2 linked regions of the Shinella zoogloeoides genome follow. The main gene of each other region encodes a partner of the protein of the gene in region 2 in a complex. Links are inferred from orthologs where the notes say so. Each region holds a gene or a part of one and is shown on either strand. Other genes may lie near its edges. The genes, in order: Q9316_RS11230 and uvrB.

The links.
Region 1: the proteins of uvrB (region 2) and Q9316_RS11230 are in contact, whole or in part, in a crystal structure (PDB 7EGT), measured with the Thermus thermophilus proteins. The link is inferred for Shinella zoogloeoides from one-to-one orthologs. Residues at the interface, in WP_096411307.1 of Thermus thermophilus: Glu23, Leu25, Arg26, Asp27, Gly28, Glu29, Arg30, Phe31, Arg55, Glu326, Asp327, Phe328, Glu379, Ser382, Gln383, His398, Gly400, Arg401; in WP_096412145.1 of Thermus thermophilus: His654, Arg656, Phe657, Gln666, Asp668, Glu669, Lys680, Arg681, Leu682, Ser683, Lys685, Tyr686, Ala687.

The regions. Positions count from the first base shown.
Region 1 is NZ_CP132311.1:2,041,523-2,049,505, forward strand. The notes cover bases 2,621-5,679. They hold Q9316_RS11230 (ATP-dependent helicase), read left to right. Parts: upstream 2,621-2,943; coding sequence 2,944-5,415; downstream 5,416-5,679. Other genes in these bases: Q9316_RS11225 (carboxymuconolactone decarboxylase family protein), read left to right, coding at 2,621-2,841; Q9316_RS11235 (GNAT family N-acetyltransferase), read right to left, coding at 5,435-5,679. Also shown: Q9316_RS11210 (efflux RND transporter permease subunit), read right to left, coding at 1-96; Q9316_RS11215 (efflux RND transporter periplasmic adaptor subunit), read right to left, coding at 96-1,256; Q9316_RS11220 (cyclase family protein), read left to right, coding at 1,557-2,378; more of Q9316_RS11225, read left to right, coding at 2,428-2,620; more of Q9316_RS11235, read right to left, coding at 5,680-5,917; Q9316_RS11240 (DUF2778 domain-containing protein), read right to left, coding at 5,990-7,189; Q9316_RS11245 (amidase), read right to left, coding at 7,442-7,983. UniProt on the Escherichia coli protein: A helicase with DNA-dependent ATPase activity. Unwinds DNA duplexes with 3'-5' polarity. Translocates on single-stranded DNA with 3'-5' polarity. Initiates unwinding more efficiently from a nicked substrate than double-stranded DNA.
Region 2 is NZ_CP132311.1:1,887,662-1,896,214, forward strand. What follows is about bases 2,685-6,313. They hold uvrB (excinuclease ABC subunit UvrB), read left to right. Parts: upstream 2,685-3,077; coding sequence 3,078-6,113; downstream 6,114-6,313. Other genes in these bases: Q9316_RS10480 (DUF3137 domain-containing protein), read right to left, coding at 2,685-2,967; Q9316_RS10490 (P-loop ATPase, Sll1717 family), read left to right, coding at 6,248-6,313. In the rest of the region: Q9316_RS10465 (putative bifunctional diguanylate cyclase/phosphodiesterase), read left to right, coding at 1-424; Q9316_RS10470 (NAD(P)H-dependent oxidoreductase), read right to left, coding at 449-1,036; Q9316_RS10475 (LysR family transcriptional regulator), read left to right, coding at 1,124-2,026; more of Q9316_RS10480, read right to left, coding at 2,023-2,684; more of Q9316_RS10490, read left to right, coding at 6,314-7,801; Q9316_RS10495 (J domain-containing protein), read right to left, coding at 7,991-8,553. UniProt on the Escherichia coli protein: The UvrABC repair system catalyzes the recognition and processing of DNA lesions. A damage recognition complex composed of 2 UvrA and 2 UvrB subunits scans DNA for abnormalities.

The sequences.
Region 1 (7,983 bases), 150 kb from region 2 along the record:
CGTGTTGAGGACGAGCGCGAAGATCGGCCGGCGGATGAAGAGCGCGGTAAAGCCCGCCTTGCCGCCGTCGTTGAGCCCGTTCGCCTCCCCCGACATTACGAGCCCTCCGTCACGGCGGGCGTTTGCTGCTCGGCGACGGTGCGCACCGCACCGCCCGGCCGAAGCGTCTGGAGGCCTTCGGTGACGACCTGATCACCCTCGGCAAGCGCCGCCTTGATGAGAACCCGGTCGGGATTGCGCTGCACGATATGGATCGGCACGCGCTCGACCTTTTCGCCCTTCACGCGCCAGACATAGGACCCGTCCGCACTCCACTGCACCGAGAGCGGATCGACGCTCGGATAGAGGTCGCCGGCAAAGCGCATGGTGACCTGGAAGGACATGCCGGCGCGCAGGAGGTCTTCCGGGTTGTCGATGCGGGCGCGCACGCGCAGGGTGCGGCTTTCCTGGTCGATGCGGTTGTCGATCGCCTGCACCGCGCCGGGGAAGGTCTCGCCCGGCCGCGCGACGGCCGTCGCCGTCACCTCGCCGCCGACGCGCACGCTCGTCGCAAAGCGCTCCGGCACCCAGTAGTCGACCAGGATTTCCGAACGGTCGTCGATGCGGGCGATCGCCGTGGAGGTCGTGACGTAGTCGCCCGGATTGACCGAGATGATGCCGACGACGCCGCCATAGGGCGCGGTGATATCACGGCGGCTGAGCGCAAGCTCGGCATTCTGCAGCGCCAGTTCGGCCGCCTTCAGCGCCGTCTGGGCGTCCTGCAGGTCGGCGATGCTCATCGAGGAGCGCAGGTTCTCGATGCGCTTCAGCTTCTGCTCGGCGCTTTCACGCCCCACGCGCGCCTGGTCGGCCGCGATCTTCTGCTCGTCGCTGTCGAGCCGGGCGATCACCTGCCCCTGCTCCACCCGGCTGCCGGATTCGACGAGGACTTCGGTGAGATTGCCCGTCGCATAGGGCGTCACCGTCACGGTGCGGATCGCCTCGCCGTCGCCGATGGCGTTCAGCCGGTCGTTGACGACGGTCATGGCGACCGGCTTGGTGGAGACCAGCACCGGACCGCCGCCGAAACCGCTGCGGCGCGCGCCGCCCTCGCCTTTCGTTTCGTCTTCACCGGCCGGCGCAATCGCGGCGACGAGCGTGCCGGGCAGGCCCGCGGCCTCCAGCATGTCGTTCGCCCCAGGCACGAAGCGGCCCAGGAGCAAGACCCCGGCCGAAATGACGCCGAGGCTTATGAGGACCTGTTTCCAAACCCGCATGCACACTTTCTCCAATGGAGGCGAACCGTCGCCTGTTGCGGCGCGACATAGAGCAAGTATCCCGCTTTGGAAATGAACCGGCAATGAAAGAATTGGATCATTACGGAAATGTAAGATTGGCGGGCCGCTCTGTTACCGAAATGTAAGAAAACGTGGAGAAATCTTCCCTCGTTGCCCCTCCCGCGAGCATGGACGGGACTGGACCGCCTTCAAGCTTGTGCTAGCTTTTCCCACGGCCTCCTGGCCGCAGATCATTTGAGTATTCTTTCATCAACGCATTGACGAAGAGAGGGGAAGACCATGTGTGACGCCTGCATTATCGATACCGTGAAGAACCGCATGCTTTCGAGAAGAAGCTTCTTCCGCGCCGCCGCCGCGGGAGCCGCCACCGTTGCCGCCGCAAGCTCCGGGTCCTTGAGCCCAGCCCTCGCCCAGGCGCCGACCAAGGTGACGGACCTGACCCACGAACTCCACGAGGAGTTTCCCACCTTCTTCGGGCAGCAGCAGTTCTGGCGCGAGCAGAAGTTCAATTACAAGGAACACAAGTTCAACCTGTTCGAACTGCGCGTGAATGAGCACACCGGCACCCATCTCGACGCGCCGCTGCATTTTTCCGAGGACGGCAAGTCCGTCGCCGAAATCCCGGTCTCCGACCTCGTCGTGCCGCTCGCCGTCATCGATATCCGCGAGAAAGCGGACGCGAACCCGGATGCGCAGCTCACGCCGGATGACATCAAGGCCTGGATCTCGGCCAATGGCGACCTGCCGGAAAAGGCTTGCGTGGCGCTGAATTCCGGCTGGGGCAGGCATCTCGGCACCGACAAGTTCCGCAATGCCGACGCCGAGGGCAAGATGCACTTCCCCGGCTTCCATGTCGAAGCCGTGCAGTATCTCGCCGAGAATTCCAGTGCCGTCGGCATCGCCGTCGATACGCTGTCGCTCGACCACGGCCTCTCGCCGGATTTCGCGACGCATTATGCCTGGCTCGCCTCCGGCCATTGGGGGCTTGAAGGCGCGGCCAATCTGGACCAGCTTCCGGCAAAGGGCGCAACACTCATCGTCGGCGCGCCCAAGGTGCGCGGCGGAACGGGCGGCCCGTCCCGCGTCCTGGCGCTGGTTTGACCACTATCGGCCGGCGGTTGACCGCCGGCCCTTCCTTCAGGAGAGATGCATGAGCACCGTCAAGCCCGCCGAAGACCTCGAAGCCGATCCGCGCGTCAAGGCGGTGTTCGACGATATCCGCGCCACCCGCAAATCGGATTTTGTCAACAATTTGTGGCGCTACCTCGCCTTCGATCCCGCGCTGCTGGAACGCACCTGGGCCGAGGTGAAGGCGGTTATGGCGACACCCTCGACGCTCGACCCGCTCGTCAAGGAAATGCTCTACATCGCCGTCTCGGTAACGAACGGATGCAGCTACTGCGTCCATTCCCATACGGCGGCGGCGAAGGCCAAGGGCATGACGGACGCGCAATATGGCGAACTGCTCGCCATTATCTCGCTCGCCGGCAAGACCAACCAGCTCGCCACCGCCCTGCAGGTGCCCGTGGACGGCGTCTTCGATGCGGATCGCTGGAAGGCCTGAACGGCACGACTTTCCACAATCTTATGGCTGCAAATTTTCCCCGCGGAATAAAAGCAGAACGGAAAACTGGCCTTTCGGAACCGAATCACTACATTGAGCCGCATGATCAGCGGTTACGACGACATTCCCTTCTTCGACGAGGACCCGCAGCTTGCCGGCAAGCCGGCGGCACCGGCCAAGCCGGCCGGCGGCAGTTCGGGTATCGGCATCGCCGCGCGCGCCATGGCGGCCCGCGACGCCCACCGTGCGCCGGACTATCTCTCCGGCCTCAATCCCGAGCAGCGCGAGGCGGTCGAAACGCTCGACGGCCCCGTTCTCGTGCTCGCCGGCGCGGGCACCGGCAAGACGCGCGTGCTGACCACCCGCATCGCCCATATCCTCGCCACCGGCCGCGCCTTCCCCAGCCAGCTTCTCGCCGTGACCTTCACCAACAAGGCGGCGCGCGAGATGAAGGAGCGCATCGGCCTCCTCGTCGGCGGCGCGGTCGAGGGCATGCCCTGGCTCGGCACTTTCCACTCGATCGGCGTAAAACTCCTGCGCCGCCATGCCGAGCTCGTCGGCCTGCGTTCGGACTTTTCCATCCTCGACACTGACGACGTCGTGCGCCTGATCAAGCAGATCCTCCAGGCCGAAGGCATCGACGACAAGCGCTGGCCGGCAAAGCAGTTCGCCGGCATGATCGACACCTGGAAGAACAAGGGCCTCGACCCGGCGCAGATCCCGGAGGGGGACGCCCGCGCCTTCGCCAACGGCAAGGGCCGCGAACTCTACGTCGCCTACCAGAACCGCCTGAAGACGCTGAACGCCTGCGATTTCGGCGACCTTTTGCTCCACCCGATCCGCATGTTCCGCGCCAATCCCGACGTGCTCGCCGAGTATCACCAGCGCTTCCGCTATATCCTCGTCGACGAGTATCAGGACACCAACACGGCGCAGTACATGTGGCTGCGCCTGCTCGCCCAGCGGCCGAAGGGCACGCCGCAGAACGTCTGCTGCGTCGGCGACGACGACCAGTCGATCTACGGCTGGCGCGGCGCGGAAGTGGACAACATCCTGCGTTTCGAGAAGGATTTTCCCGGCGCGAAAGTCATCAAGCTGGAGCGCAACTATCGCTCGACGGCCCATATCCTCGGCGCCGCCGGCCACCTGATCGCCCACAACGAGGACCGTCTCGGCAAGACGCTCTTCACCGACCGGCACGATCCTGATGACGACAAGGTCGTCGTCCATGCGGCCTGGGACTCGGAGGAAGAGGCCCGCGCCGTCGGCGAGGAGATCGAGCAGCTCCAGCGCAAGGAACACAAGCTCAACGACATGGCGATCCTCGTGCGCGCCTCCTTCCAGATGCGCGAATTCGAAGACCGGTTCGTCACACTCGGCCTGAACTATCGCGTCATTGGCGGCCCGCGCTTCTACGAGCGCCTCGAAATCCGCGACGCGCTCGCCTATTTCCGCCTCGTCAGCCAGCCCGCCGACGACCTCGCCTTCGAGCGCATCGTCAACACGCCCAAGCGCGGCCTCGGCGATACGACGATCCGCAACCTGCATGACTATGCCCGCGCCCGCGACATTCCTATGCTCGCGGCGGCGGCCGATATCATCGAGACGGACGAGCTGAAGCCGAAGGCGCGCAAGGCGCTCTTCGACGTCGTCACCGATTTCCGTCGCTGGCAGACACTGCTGGAAACCATGCCGCACACCGAGCTTGCCGAGCAGATCCTCGACGAGAGCGGCTATACCGCCATGTGGCAGGCCGACAAGTCGGCCGAAGCGCCGGGACGCCTCGATAACCTCAAGGAACTCATCCGCTCGATGGAGGCCTTCGAATCGATGCGCGGCTTCCTGGAGCACGTCTCGCTGGTCATGGATGCCGAGCAGAACGAGAATCTCGACGCCGTCTCGATCATGACGCTGCACTCGGCCAAGGGCCTCGAATTCGAGACGGTCTTCCTGCCCGGCTGGGAGGAAGGCCTGTTCCCGCACCAGCGCGCGCTCGACGAGGGCGGCCGGTCGGGGCTGGAAGAGGAACGCCGCCTCGCCTATGTCGGCATCACGCGGGCGAAACGGCGCTGCCACATCTGGTTCGTCTCCAACCGCCGCATCCACGGCCTCTGGCAATCCACCCTGCCCTCGCGCTTCCTCGACGAGCTGCCGGAAGGCCATGTGGAAGTGGCCGAAGTGGAACAGTCCTATGGCGGCTATGGCCGCGGCGGTTATGGCCAGTCGCGCTTTGACAAGCAGGAGCCGTTCCAGAACGCCTATTCGACGCCCGGCTGGCGGCGCGCGCAGGCAAACCGCACGGATGCCACGCGCGACAACTGGGGCTCACGCTCCGGCCATGCCGTCGAGCGCATCGGCTACGGCGAGAGCGGCCCGCGCGCCCGCACCATCGAGGGCGAGCTGATCGCCAAGTCGGCCACGGCCGAACCGTCGAAATTCGCGATCGGCGACCGGGTGTTCCACCTGAAATTCGGCAATGGCAACGTGGCGGCGATCGAGGGCAACAAGCTGACGATCAACTTCGACCGCGCCGGCCAGAAACGCGTGCTCGACGGTTTCGTCGAGCGGGTGTGACGGGAGCTGACGGCGACCGCTAGCGCTCGGCTTTGTAGAGGCGCTCCCATTCCCGGCGCAGGATTGCCATGAACGCACAATCCACCAGCTCGCCGTCCGCCCTGCGCCAGCAATCCCGAAACACGCCTTCACGCACAAACCCGGCTTTTTCGTAGAGGCGGATGGCAGCGGCGTTGTCGACGGTGGCGTCCAATGCCACACGATGGGTCAGGGGATCGGCGAAAAGCCGCGCCAGTACCGTGGACAGCAACGCAAGGCCCTGCCCCTTGCCGGGAGCCTCCACCGCCATTTCCGCGATCGCGTAGCTTCCGGGCAGCCAGTTGATGAGGCTTGCAAAACCGGCCGCGCGCCCCTCGGGCTTCCATACGAGCAGTGTGCCTTCGGCGGTTCCGCGCTCGAGTTCGCCATCTTCGAGCGGTGTCAGGAAGCGGGCATTTTCCGGTCGGTCCCATATCGTTCTGATGAACGCGTAATCCGCCGGCCTTGCGATATCCAGTTCCATCAACTCACGTCCCGCTGCATTCACAAGTCTGGAGGCCGCGCCCGACGGCCCGACCTGTTTCCTGCCGAGCCCTCAAGCGCCGGCCTTGCGATAAAGCGCGGCGAGGCGTGTGCGGGAGGACGGCAGTTCCGGCACCACGACCAGCATGGTGACACGGCCCCGCTTGAAGGCGTTCAGGAACGGCTCGTAGTTCTGGAAGGCGACGCAGCCGTGCGAGCCCTTCTGGCCGCGCAGGAGATTGGTATGGGTCAAGAGGCCCGTGCGGTTCTTCGGGTCACGGCCGTCGATCGAGAGCATGCGGATCGCCTCGACGCCATGGAAGCGGCGCTCGCGCATCTTTAGGCGATAGATGCCGGCCGGTGTCGGGCCGTTCATCTTGATGTGCTCGTAGTCAGGATTGTCGCGCATCTTGCCGATGCCGGAATGGGCGCGCAGCTTCGTGCCGTCAGGCATGTGGACCGTCGCGTTGGAGACATCGTAGATCGCGACCTTCGTGCCCCTGCCCGGCCAGCCGGTGCTGCCGCCCTTGCTCTTGAAGAGATCGCCGAACAGCGAGCGCTCGGGCTTGGCGAAGGCGACGTCTTCCTTGTCCTTGTCCTTCGTTTTCTCACGCCTGGCGCGTTCGACGGGCTTTTCCTCCGCCGGCTTGCGCTCGATCGTGACGGTCTCCAGCGCGGGGCGCGCCTCGGGCAGCGGGATATCGCTGAGGATGTCGTCGTCCTCTTCCGTCTCCGGCTTTGCCATGACGAGGCCGAAAGGCTGGATGTCCTTGCGGGCGGAATTTTCGGGAAGGAGCGCGGTGACCAGCGCGGGTTCGCCGCTGATCGCCTTCTCTTGATCCACGGAGCGTTCGGCGCGGGCGAACGCGGCCTCCAGCATCAGGGCCTTGGCCTTCTCGCGCTTGACGGCGGAGGCGAGCTGGACGGAGATCCGGCGCTGGTGCGCGATCTTGATCGCCTCGGCGGTGAGCTGCTTCTGGCGCAGGTCGCTTTCCGACGGCGGCGAAAGGCGCGAGAACTTCGCGACCTTCACCATGCGTTCGGCGTGCTGCCGCGCGGTTTCGAGCGGCTTTACATGCAAGGCGGCGGCGATGTTCTTCTTGCCTTCCGACAGGGAGGATGCCGCCTCCTGCATGGCACCCAGCGTCGAGACGACCGCCCAGGCGGACCCGGCGATGACGCCGCAGGCAAGCAATGCGCTGAAAAGGACACCCCCGGAACGGCCCCGACGGGATTTCGACGCGGAACGCGCGGAACTGTATACAGACGCCATGATACTCGTTACCCGATACTCGTTACTCGACGCGGCCGCGGAAGTGACGCTCCGAAAGCCGTTACGCTGGCGGCGGGCGGGAGCACGCGCCCCCGATCCCTGCCGAACGAGCAAAGAATGACGAAATATGGTAAGCAATTCCTAAACGGCGCCTCGTGTTTTTGAAGGAATCCGCCGGGCGGTCCTCGGCACCCGGCAAGGCGTGCCTTTCACGAAATTGCGGCGCTGGCGTGTCCGGAAAGCCACGCCTCCCTAGAATTGGGGATGCCGGCCGAGCCAGTCGGTTGCCTTTTCATAGGCGGCGGCCGCCGAAAGCACGTCGCGATCCCGCCGCGAACGGCCGATGATCTGAATGCCGGCGGGCAATCCGTTCGCGCCGAAACCGGCCGGCATGGCGGCGACCGGAAGGCCGGCAAGCGTCGGCCCGATCACCACTTCCATCCAGCGGTGGTAGGTGTCCATGGCCTGCCCGTCGATCGCTTTCGGCCAGTCGAGTTCCGCATCGAACGGGAAGACCTGGGCGGAAGGCAGGATGAGGAAATCGTAACGCGTGAAGAGGTCCGCGACATGGCGGTGCCAGTCGCTGCGCGCCAGCGAGGCGGCATAGATGTCGGCGGCCGAAAGGCCGTGGCCGTGTTCGATCTCCCAGATCATTTCCGGCTTCATGCGCGCCCGGCGCGCCGGGTCGGCATAATCCGCCGCCTGCGCGCCGGCGACGAGGAAATGGCGCAGCGTGCGCCAGGTCTGCCACAGCCGGTCCATGTCGAAACCGGGGGGAACCTCCTCCACCACGC
Region 2 (8,553 bases):
GATCGAGATCACCGAGGAGGCGATGCTCGACACGCAGGCCGCCGGCGCCGAGCTGGCGCGGCTGGAAGCCGCCGGCTTCCGCCTCGCCGTCGACGATTTCGGCATGGGGCATTCCTCCCTCGCCTATCTCGCCAGCCTGCATATCGACCGGCTCAAGATCGACCGCAGCTTCGTCACCGGCATCGCAAAAAGCCGCGAGAACCAGGCGCTCATCGCCGCCCTGGTCGGCATCGGCCATGCGCTGTCCATCGACATCGTCGTGGAAGGCGTGGAGGAGGAAGAGGAAGCCGAGGTGCTGCGCATGCTCGGCTGCCGTCACGCCCAGGGCTATCATTTCGCCCGCCCCATGCCGGCGGCGGAAATCCCGCGCTGGCTCGACCAGCATGCGAGGCGCATCGCAGAGGCCGCCGCCCGCAAGCGATAGGCGGCAAACCCGCACAGACGCGGTTCATCCCCACGCTTCGACGAGAAAGCGGCGCGGATCCTCCGCCGGCTCGCCGGCCCTGCGCCAGGCATCGAGGATCGCCGCATAGTCCCGGGCCGCGCCATGCAGCGCAAGGTCGTCGAGCCTGTCCGCCCGGTAGACGAGGAACGGCGGCTGCCACGGCAGGCCGCAACGGTGCGCGGTCGCCTCCAGCGGGCGCAGCAGCTCGGCCATGGTGAACTTGTTGGCGCCGTCGCGGCCGTAGGCCTCCGGCACGTTGCCCGCCGTCGCAGCCACCAGCAGCGGCTTGCCTTCCAGCAGGCGACCCTCGGTCTCGTAGGCGAGGTAGTACATCCGGGTCAGCACCGCATCCTGCCAGGCCTTCAGCAGCGGCGGCGTCGAATACCACTGGACCGGGAACTGCAGCACGATGCGATCGGCCGAAAGCAGCCGGGCCACCTCCCGGTCGGCATCGATCACGCCGTCCGGATAGAGCGCCTGCAGGTCGGCGACCTCGACATACGGCAGGCGGGCGGCGGCCGCGGCCAGCGCCACATTGGCGCGGGAACGGCTGAGATCGGGATGAAAGAGAAGGATCAGGGTCTTGCTCATGGCGTCGTCTCCTTGTTGACGCCCGGAGAATGCCGCGACTAAGAAAATCATTCCAATGGATGATTTGTATATGATATTATCCATTTCATGAATTTAAGATCGATCGACCTCAACCTGCTCGTCGTGCTGGATGCCCTGCTGGACGAAGCCCATGTCTCGCGCGCCGCCGCCCGGCTGAACCTTTCCCAGCCCGCCACATCCAGCGCGCTCGACCGCTGCCGCCACCTCTTCGGCGATCCGCTGCTGGAGCGCGGCAAGGGCGGTATGCGCCTGACGCCGAAGGCCGAGGCGCTGCGCGATCCGCTGACGACCCTGCTCGCCGATATCGCCGCCGTCGTCGATGCGCCGGAAGAACCGCTTTCGCACATCCGCCGCACCGTCCGCATCACCACCGCCGACCACCCCGGCATCCTGATCGCCGGCCCGCTCCACCGCGCGCTCGCCCGCTCCGCCCCCGGCATCGACCTCGTCATCCAGCCCTGGCACGGCGCGCCGGCGGCGCTCGATTCCCTTGCCCGCGGCGCCAGCGACATCGCCCTCTCCGTCTTCCCGAGCATCGACGAGGCCGCCTTCCACTGCGAAACCCTGCTGAACGAGCACTATGTCGTAGCCATGCGCAAGGACCATCCCGCCGCCGCCGGCTTCGAGCTGGATCGCTGGATCGCGTTCCCGCACATCCTCGTCTCCGGCCGCGGCGACACGCGCAGCCCCCTCGACGACAAGCTCGCCGCCCTCGGGAAATCCCGCCGCGTCGGCATCGTCGTGCCGAGCTTCCTGATGGTCCCGCCGCTGCTCGAAGACGGCGACCTCATCGCCATGATGCCGGCCCACACCCTGCCGCCGGACGCCGCCGGGCGCTTCCACGTCGTTGCGCCGCCCCTCCCCGTGACCGGCTTTCCCCTTCACCTCGCCTGGCACCGCCGACGCGACAAGGACCGCGCGGTGCAGCATGTGGCGGGCGAGCTTCGCAAAGTATTCTCCGGCCTCTAGCCGATCTTGTTCACCAGTTGCGCGGTCGCCAGCAGCATCACCAGGTCGCGGATCATCGGCCGCAGGTGGCGGTCGAAATCGATCGGCGTATCGACCGGCGGCAGCTCGAAGAAGTCCTTTTTGGCCGGCACCAGCAGGTAGCATTGCCGCCCGCTCAGCGCGATGCGCACCACGTCGTCGCGCCATTCGGTGGCGAGATAGTCGAGCGCCCTGGCGAGCGTGCCCTGTACGAGAGGCGTCGCGGCCTCCGGCCGAGTGGTGCGGAATTCGTGCGAGGCGTCAACTTCCGGATTGCCGCTGCTGACGAGCGCCAGGCTGGAGCCGCCGAAGAGGTCGCGCATGAAGCGCTGCACGGCGTTCGGCTTGCGCGCCGCCAGCAGGAGGCCGGGAAATTCCTGCACGCGCTCGAAATGGAAGACGACCCCCTTGAACGTGGTCTGGCGGCTCTTGCCGCTGCCGGTGCTGAGCTCGGTTTCCGACAGCGTGAAGGCGAGCCCCTCGTGCCGGCCGGCGATCATGTCGCCGTGCTCGCCGCGGTCCCGCGCCACGAAGTCCTTGCCCGGCAGGCCCGCCATGAAACGCGGCGTCGCGCCGTGCGCATACTGCACCTCCTCCACGAAGCCGAAGACGAGCGGCAGCATGCGGTCGCGCAGCGTCTGCTGGAAGTTCTTGGATGGGGCGACGGCATATTTCCAGACAAAGCCGCCGCCCACGAACAGCAGGCCGAGCACGATGCCGACAACGTTCGACTCGATATCCGACCACGCCATGTACGCGACGAAGGCCGCGAACAGCAGATAGCCGCCGAAGATCAGCAGGACGCGCAGATAGAGTTCCCGCGTCACCCGCGGCCGCGCGCCGTTATAGGCCGCCACCGCCGCGCGCAGGTTCTCCAGCGCGCCCTCCTTCGGCATCAGTGCCGCTTCGTCCACCGTGCTCATGACCGCCCCTCCGTGCTGGCAGGATAACGGCCGGGGACGGCGGCAAATTCGTTTCCCTTTTGTACTCATCACCCCTTTTCTTTCCGGGTGACTCTCTCCATATTCCCCGCATGGCCAGATCACCGAAAAAACCCTCGCCCTCGAACCCCGGTTTCGAGGAAGCCCCGCAATCGCCCTTCACCGGGACGCCCTTCGAGTGGAACGAGAAGGATAAGCGAGTCCCGGCGGAAAAGAGCGAGCCGCTCTCCGGCAGCGTCTCCGACTGGGTGAAGCAGCTCGAGGCCGAGGCGGAGGCAGCGGGCGTCGAAAGCCGCCGCGAGGTCGCCTCCAAGGCGGGCAAGCACCGCAAGTCGGTGGAGAACGCCGCGCGCCGCCACACGGAGCAGGTGACCGTCTCCAAAACCTCCCGCGGCGTTTCCATCGGCGGCTCGTCCGATCCGAAGACCCGCGCCGCCGCCGGCCTCAACCCGGTCTCCGGCATGGACACCTCGCTGGAGGACGCCGTCTCGCTCGGCGCCGGCACGGCGGTCACCGCGACGGTGGAAGCGCTCTCGGCGCTCATCGAGTCCGGCAATCCGCTGTTCAAGGACGGCAAGCTGTGGACGCCGCACCGCCCCGCCCGGCCGGAAAAGTCGGAGGGCGGCATCCCCATCCGCATGATCAGCGAGTACCAGCCCGCCGGCGACCAGCCCACCGCCATCAAGGACCTCGTCGACGGCCTCTCCTCCGGCGAGCGCAGCCAGGTCCTGCTCGGCGTCACCGGCTCGGGCAAGACCTTCACCATGGCCAAGGTGATCGAGGAGACGCAGCGCCCCGCCGTCATCCTCGCGCCGAACAAGACGCTGGCCGCGCAGCTCTATTCGGAATTCAAGAACTTCTTCCCGGAGAACGCGGTCGAATATTTCGTCTCCTACTACGATTATTACCAGCCGGAAGCCTATGTGCCGCGCTCCGATACGTTCATCGAGAAGGAGAGCTCGATCAACGAGCAGATCGATCGCATGCGCCACTCCGCGACGCGCTCGCTGCTGGAGCGCGACGACTGCATCATCGTCGCCTCGGTGTCCTGCATCTACGGTATCGGCTCGGTCGAGACCTATACGGCGATGACCTTCCAGATGGAGGTCGGCGAACGGCTTGACCAGCGCCAGCTTCTCGCCGACCTCGTCGCCCAGCAGTACAAGCGCCGCGAGATGGATTTCCAGCGCGGCAGTTTTCGCGTGCGCGGCGACACCATTGAGATCTTCCCGGCCCACCTTGAGGATGCCGCCTGGCGCATAAGCATGTTCGGCGACGAGATCGACGCGATCACCGAGTTCGACCCGCTGACCGGCCAGAAGACCGGCGACCTGAAGTCGGTCAAGATCTACGCCAACAGCCACTACGTCACCCCGCGCCCGACGCTGAACGGTGCCATCAAGGCCATCCGCGAGGAACTGAAGCTGCGCCTCGCGGAGCTGGAGAAGGCCGGCCGCCTGCTGGAGGCGCAGCGCCTGGAGCAGCGCACGCGCTACGACCTGGAAATGCTGGAAGCCACCGGCTCCTGTGCCGGCATCGAGAACTATTCGCGCTACCTGACCGGCCGCCGCCCCGGCGAGCCGCCGCCGACCCTCTTCGAATATGTGCCGGACAATGCGCTGATCTTCATCGACGAAAGCCATGTCACGGTGCCGCAGATCGGCGCCATGTACCGCGGCGACTTCCGCCGCAAGGCGACGCTGGCCGAATACGGCTTCCGCCTGCCCTCCTGCATGGACAACCGCCCCTTGCGCTTCGAGGAATGGGACGCCATGCGCCCGGACACGATCGCCGTCTCGGCGACGCCCGGCGGCTGGGAGCTGGAGCAGTCCGGCGGCGTCTTCGCCGAGCAGGTCATCCGCCCGACCGGCCTGATCGACCCGCCCGTCGAGGTGCGCCCGGCCAAGAGCCAGGTGGACGACGTGCTGGGCGAGATCCGCGAGACCGCGGCCGCCGGCTATCGCACGCTCGTCACCGTGCTGACCAAGCGCATGGCGGAAGACCTCACCGAATACCTGCACGAACAGGGGGTTCGCGTGCGGTACATGCACTCGGACATCGACACGCTGGAGCGCATCGAGATCATCCGCGATCTTCGCCTCGGCGCCTTCGACGTGCTGGTCGGCATCAACCTGCTGCGCGAGGGCCTCGACATTCCCGAATGCGGCTTCGTCGCCATCCTCGACGCCGACAAGGAAGGCTTTTTGCGCTCGGAGACGTCGCTGGTGCAGACCATCGGCCGCGCGGCGCGCAACGTCGACGGCAAGGTCATCCTCTATGCCGACCAGATCACCGGCTCCATGCAGCGCGCGATGGACGAGACGACACGCCGCCGCGAGAAGCAGGTGGCCTACAACGAGGCGAACGGCATCACCCCGGAATCGGTGAAGGCAAAAATCTCCGACATCCTCGACAGCGTCTACGAGCGCGACCACGTCCGCGCCGACATTTCCGGCGTTTCGGGCAAGGGTTTCGCGGATGGCGGCAACCTCGTCGGCAACAACCTGCAGGCCCATCTCAACGCGCTGGAAAAAGCCATGCGCGACGCCGCCGCCGACCTCGACTTCGAAAAGGCCGCCCGCATCCGCGACGAGATCAAGCGCCTCAAGGCCGCCGAACTCGCCGTCATGGACGACCCGATGGCGCGGGAGGAGGCGAGATCACAGGAAGGTGGCAAAAGCGGAAAGTCCGGCGCCTCCGGCACCCCGTCAGGAAAGTCGCGCCCGACTTCTCCTCCGTCATCCTCGGGCTTGACCCGAGGATCCACAGCGGCAAACGCCGACGCCCCTTCAAAATCCCTCTTCCAGAAACCCGAACTGGACGAGATGGGCCGCGACGTCGCGACCCCGGCCGGAAAATCCCTCTTCCGCAAGAACACCCTCGACGAAATGACCGTCGGCCGCACCGAAAAACCCGTCACCGGAGACCTCCCCCAACGCCCCGACGAAACCCTCTCCACCAAGAAACGCCCCGCCCCCCTGCTGGAAGGCCAGCCGGAGCACGCGGCCGGCCCGGACGATGCCAAGCCTGTCCGTCGGGGGAAGATCGGCGTGGGGAGCTATGAGGACCCTGCGGAGACGAAGCGCAAGGGGCGGACGAAGGGGAAGACGGGGCGGCCGGGGCGGTGATCGTTGCTTGGCCGCGGTGTGAAATAATTCACATCATAAATCTCTCTACTCGTAAAAGGTGTTGCCAGGAGAGTTCTGTCTTCCTATCATAAAGAGAAACATTGAATTATGCGCAATTTAAAATAGAGAAACGAATGAAGCCCCTTCTTGATTGGATAGATTTTGGCAAGATCTCTGCTGAACGCGATGATTTGCTTAGTGAGTATTTTTATGACGCAGGAGTACTAAGCAGTGTGATAAAATCAAATACAAGTTTCTTAATCCTCGGCAGAAAGGGGGCCGGGAAAACAGCCGTTTTTCGCTATTTTTCTGAAAATACAAGTAGATTTATTTCAGATAATAACTCCCTTGCTATTTCCCTTTCCCTACAGGATTATAGCTGGTCGGCTCATGAAGCCTTAGCGAATCCGACAAAAGCCACCTCATTAGCATTCCTACAATCTTGGAAATTTGTAATATATGTCCAAGCTATAACTGCCATTAAGAAGAAATACGAGCAGAATAAAGAAAGACCCCCAAAATCAATTACTTCGTGCGCGCGCTTAGTCGAAAAAATATATCAGAATCCGTACCCAACCATCGGCCAAGTTATTGGAAATAAAATACTTTCTTTGTCGAAACTGAGACTACCCGGTGGAGGGGTAAATCTTGAGGATGGCGACTTAGATGAAATCTCTATCGAAGCCGGTGAATTAGAGTTTTCCGACTTGTCGGGCGACAACAGCCTAATTGCAAATTTATCCAGAAATATTGAAACAATTACATTGATTTTTGAAAGCAGCATTAAAAATACCCCAAATCTACCAACTGTTTTTGTCTGCTTTGATCGAGTAGATGAAGCATGGGACGAAGAATCAATAGATTCATCCAAACGACTAATTGCAGGACTTGTTTCTGCGTCAGAGAGCATTACATCACGCTTAGGCGGAAAAATAAGACCAATCGTTTTCTTGCGAGAGGATATATTTGAGGAACTCTCTCTTAACGATAAGAATAAGCTGAAAGCAGACTGCGGTCGCCTTCTAGCCTGGCAAAGAGACTCTCTGTTCCGCGTCATACTAGAGAGGGTCCAATACTTCGCGAAGAGTAATGGTATTGTACCAGCAGTATCCGACATAGATTCCTTGTTTGACAAGGACAAAATGCGACAAGGAATGGCACCGTCTGATTATATTCTAAGAAGAACCATGATGAGACCAAGAGATCTCATTCGCATACTCCAGACGGTTACAGAGGATATGGCAGGCAGAAGAGATGATCCGTTTGGCGGAGATCCAGTTAGCACAGAAAAGCTTGAGTGCTCTTCAATATATAATGCTGAAGCAACCTATTCGGAGTGGCTCCGTGGTGAGATTGTCGATGAATGGCGTGCACAGAGACCGGATATAACCAATTATTTGAATGCTATTCAGAACGTTGGGTCGACTATTGTTACTAGGGAAAGCCTAACCAACTCATTGAGCAATCTCGGTATTAAGCTAACCGAGGCTCAAGTAACTGAGGTCATAAGGTTCTTGTTTGAGAACTCCCTTATCGGATTAAAGGTAGGTAAATCACAGCAATGGCGTTTCAAGTGTTTTCAACCGATGCAGGGCTTTATCGAAGCAGATGAATATAAGGTACACGATGGACTTGTCCGCGCCTTGAATTTGCGAGAGCCGCGTAACGCTAATCAGGACCCTTCGTAAGAAGGATTCCTGTAAGCTGACCAGCGTGTTGTGGGCATTATCGGACAAACGGCCCGCCGGATATGTCTGAACGGCATATGCTTCTTTCGAGCGCAGAGTTGCACTCCTTCTCTGGGCGAGCCGCGAGTACGAGTCGCCGCCGACGCATAAGAGTTTATGCCCCTAGAGACACGATACTTGGCAGCACTCCTACTCCGCCGCCTCGCCCTTCACGTCCAGGCTGGCGGGTTCCAGGGCGGCGGCCAGTTCGTAGGAATAGCCTTCCAGCATGGCATAGGCCTGCTCGATGGCCTGGATCTGCCCTTCCGCGTTGCGGATCGCCTCGGCGATCGATTGCGAGCGGGCGCGCAGCATGGAGCCGAGGAAGTCCGTGCCGGTCTTGCGGCCGAGCCGGTCGATATGCTGGCGCACGCGGTTGCGGTGGCGTTCCAGCTCGAGGATGTGGAAGCGGCTCTTGACGATGTCGTCGGAGAGCTTGCGGCGCATCGCCGCGAGCGGGTCGAAGCTGCCGGGCTCGCGTTCGTCGAGGATGACGTCGTTGACCAGCGGTTCCAAGAGGATCAGGCCCTTGAGGTCGCGCGGGTCGGCAAGCTGCGGGTCGAAGCCGGTGTCGTCGAAGACTTTCCGGCGCACGGGATCGCGCAGGAGGTCGTAGCAGGCCTGCAGGCGCGCGAACTGCTCCGCATCGCCGCCCGAATCGGGATGCATGCCCTTGGCGGCCTTGCGGTAGGCGGTCTTCACCGCATTGTCGT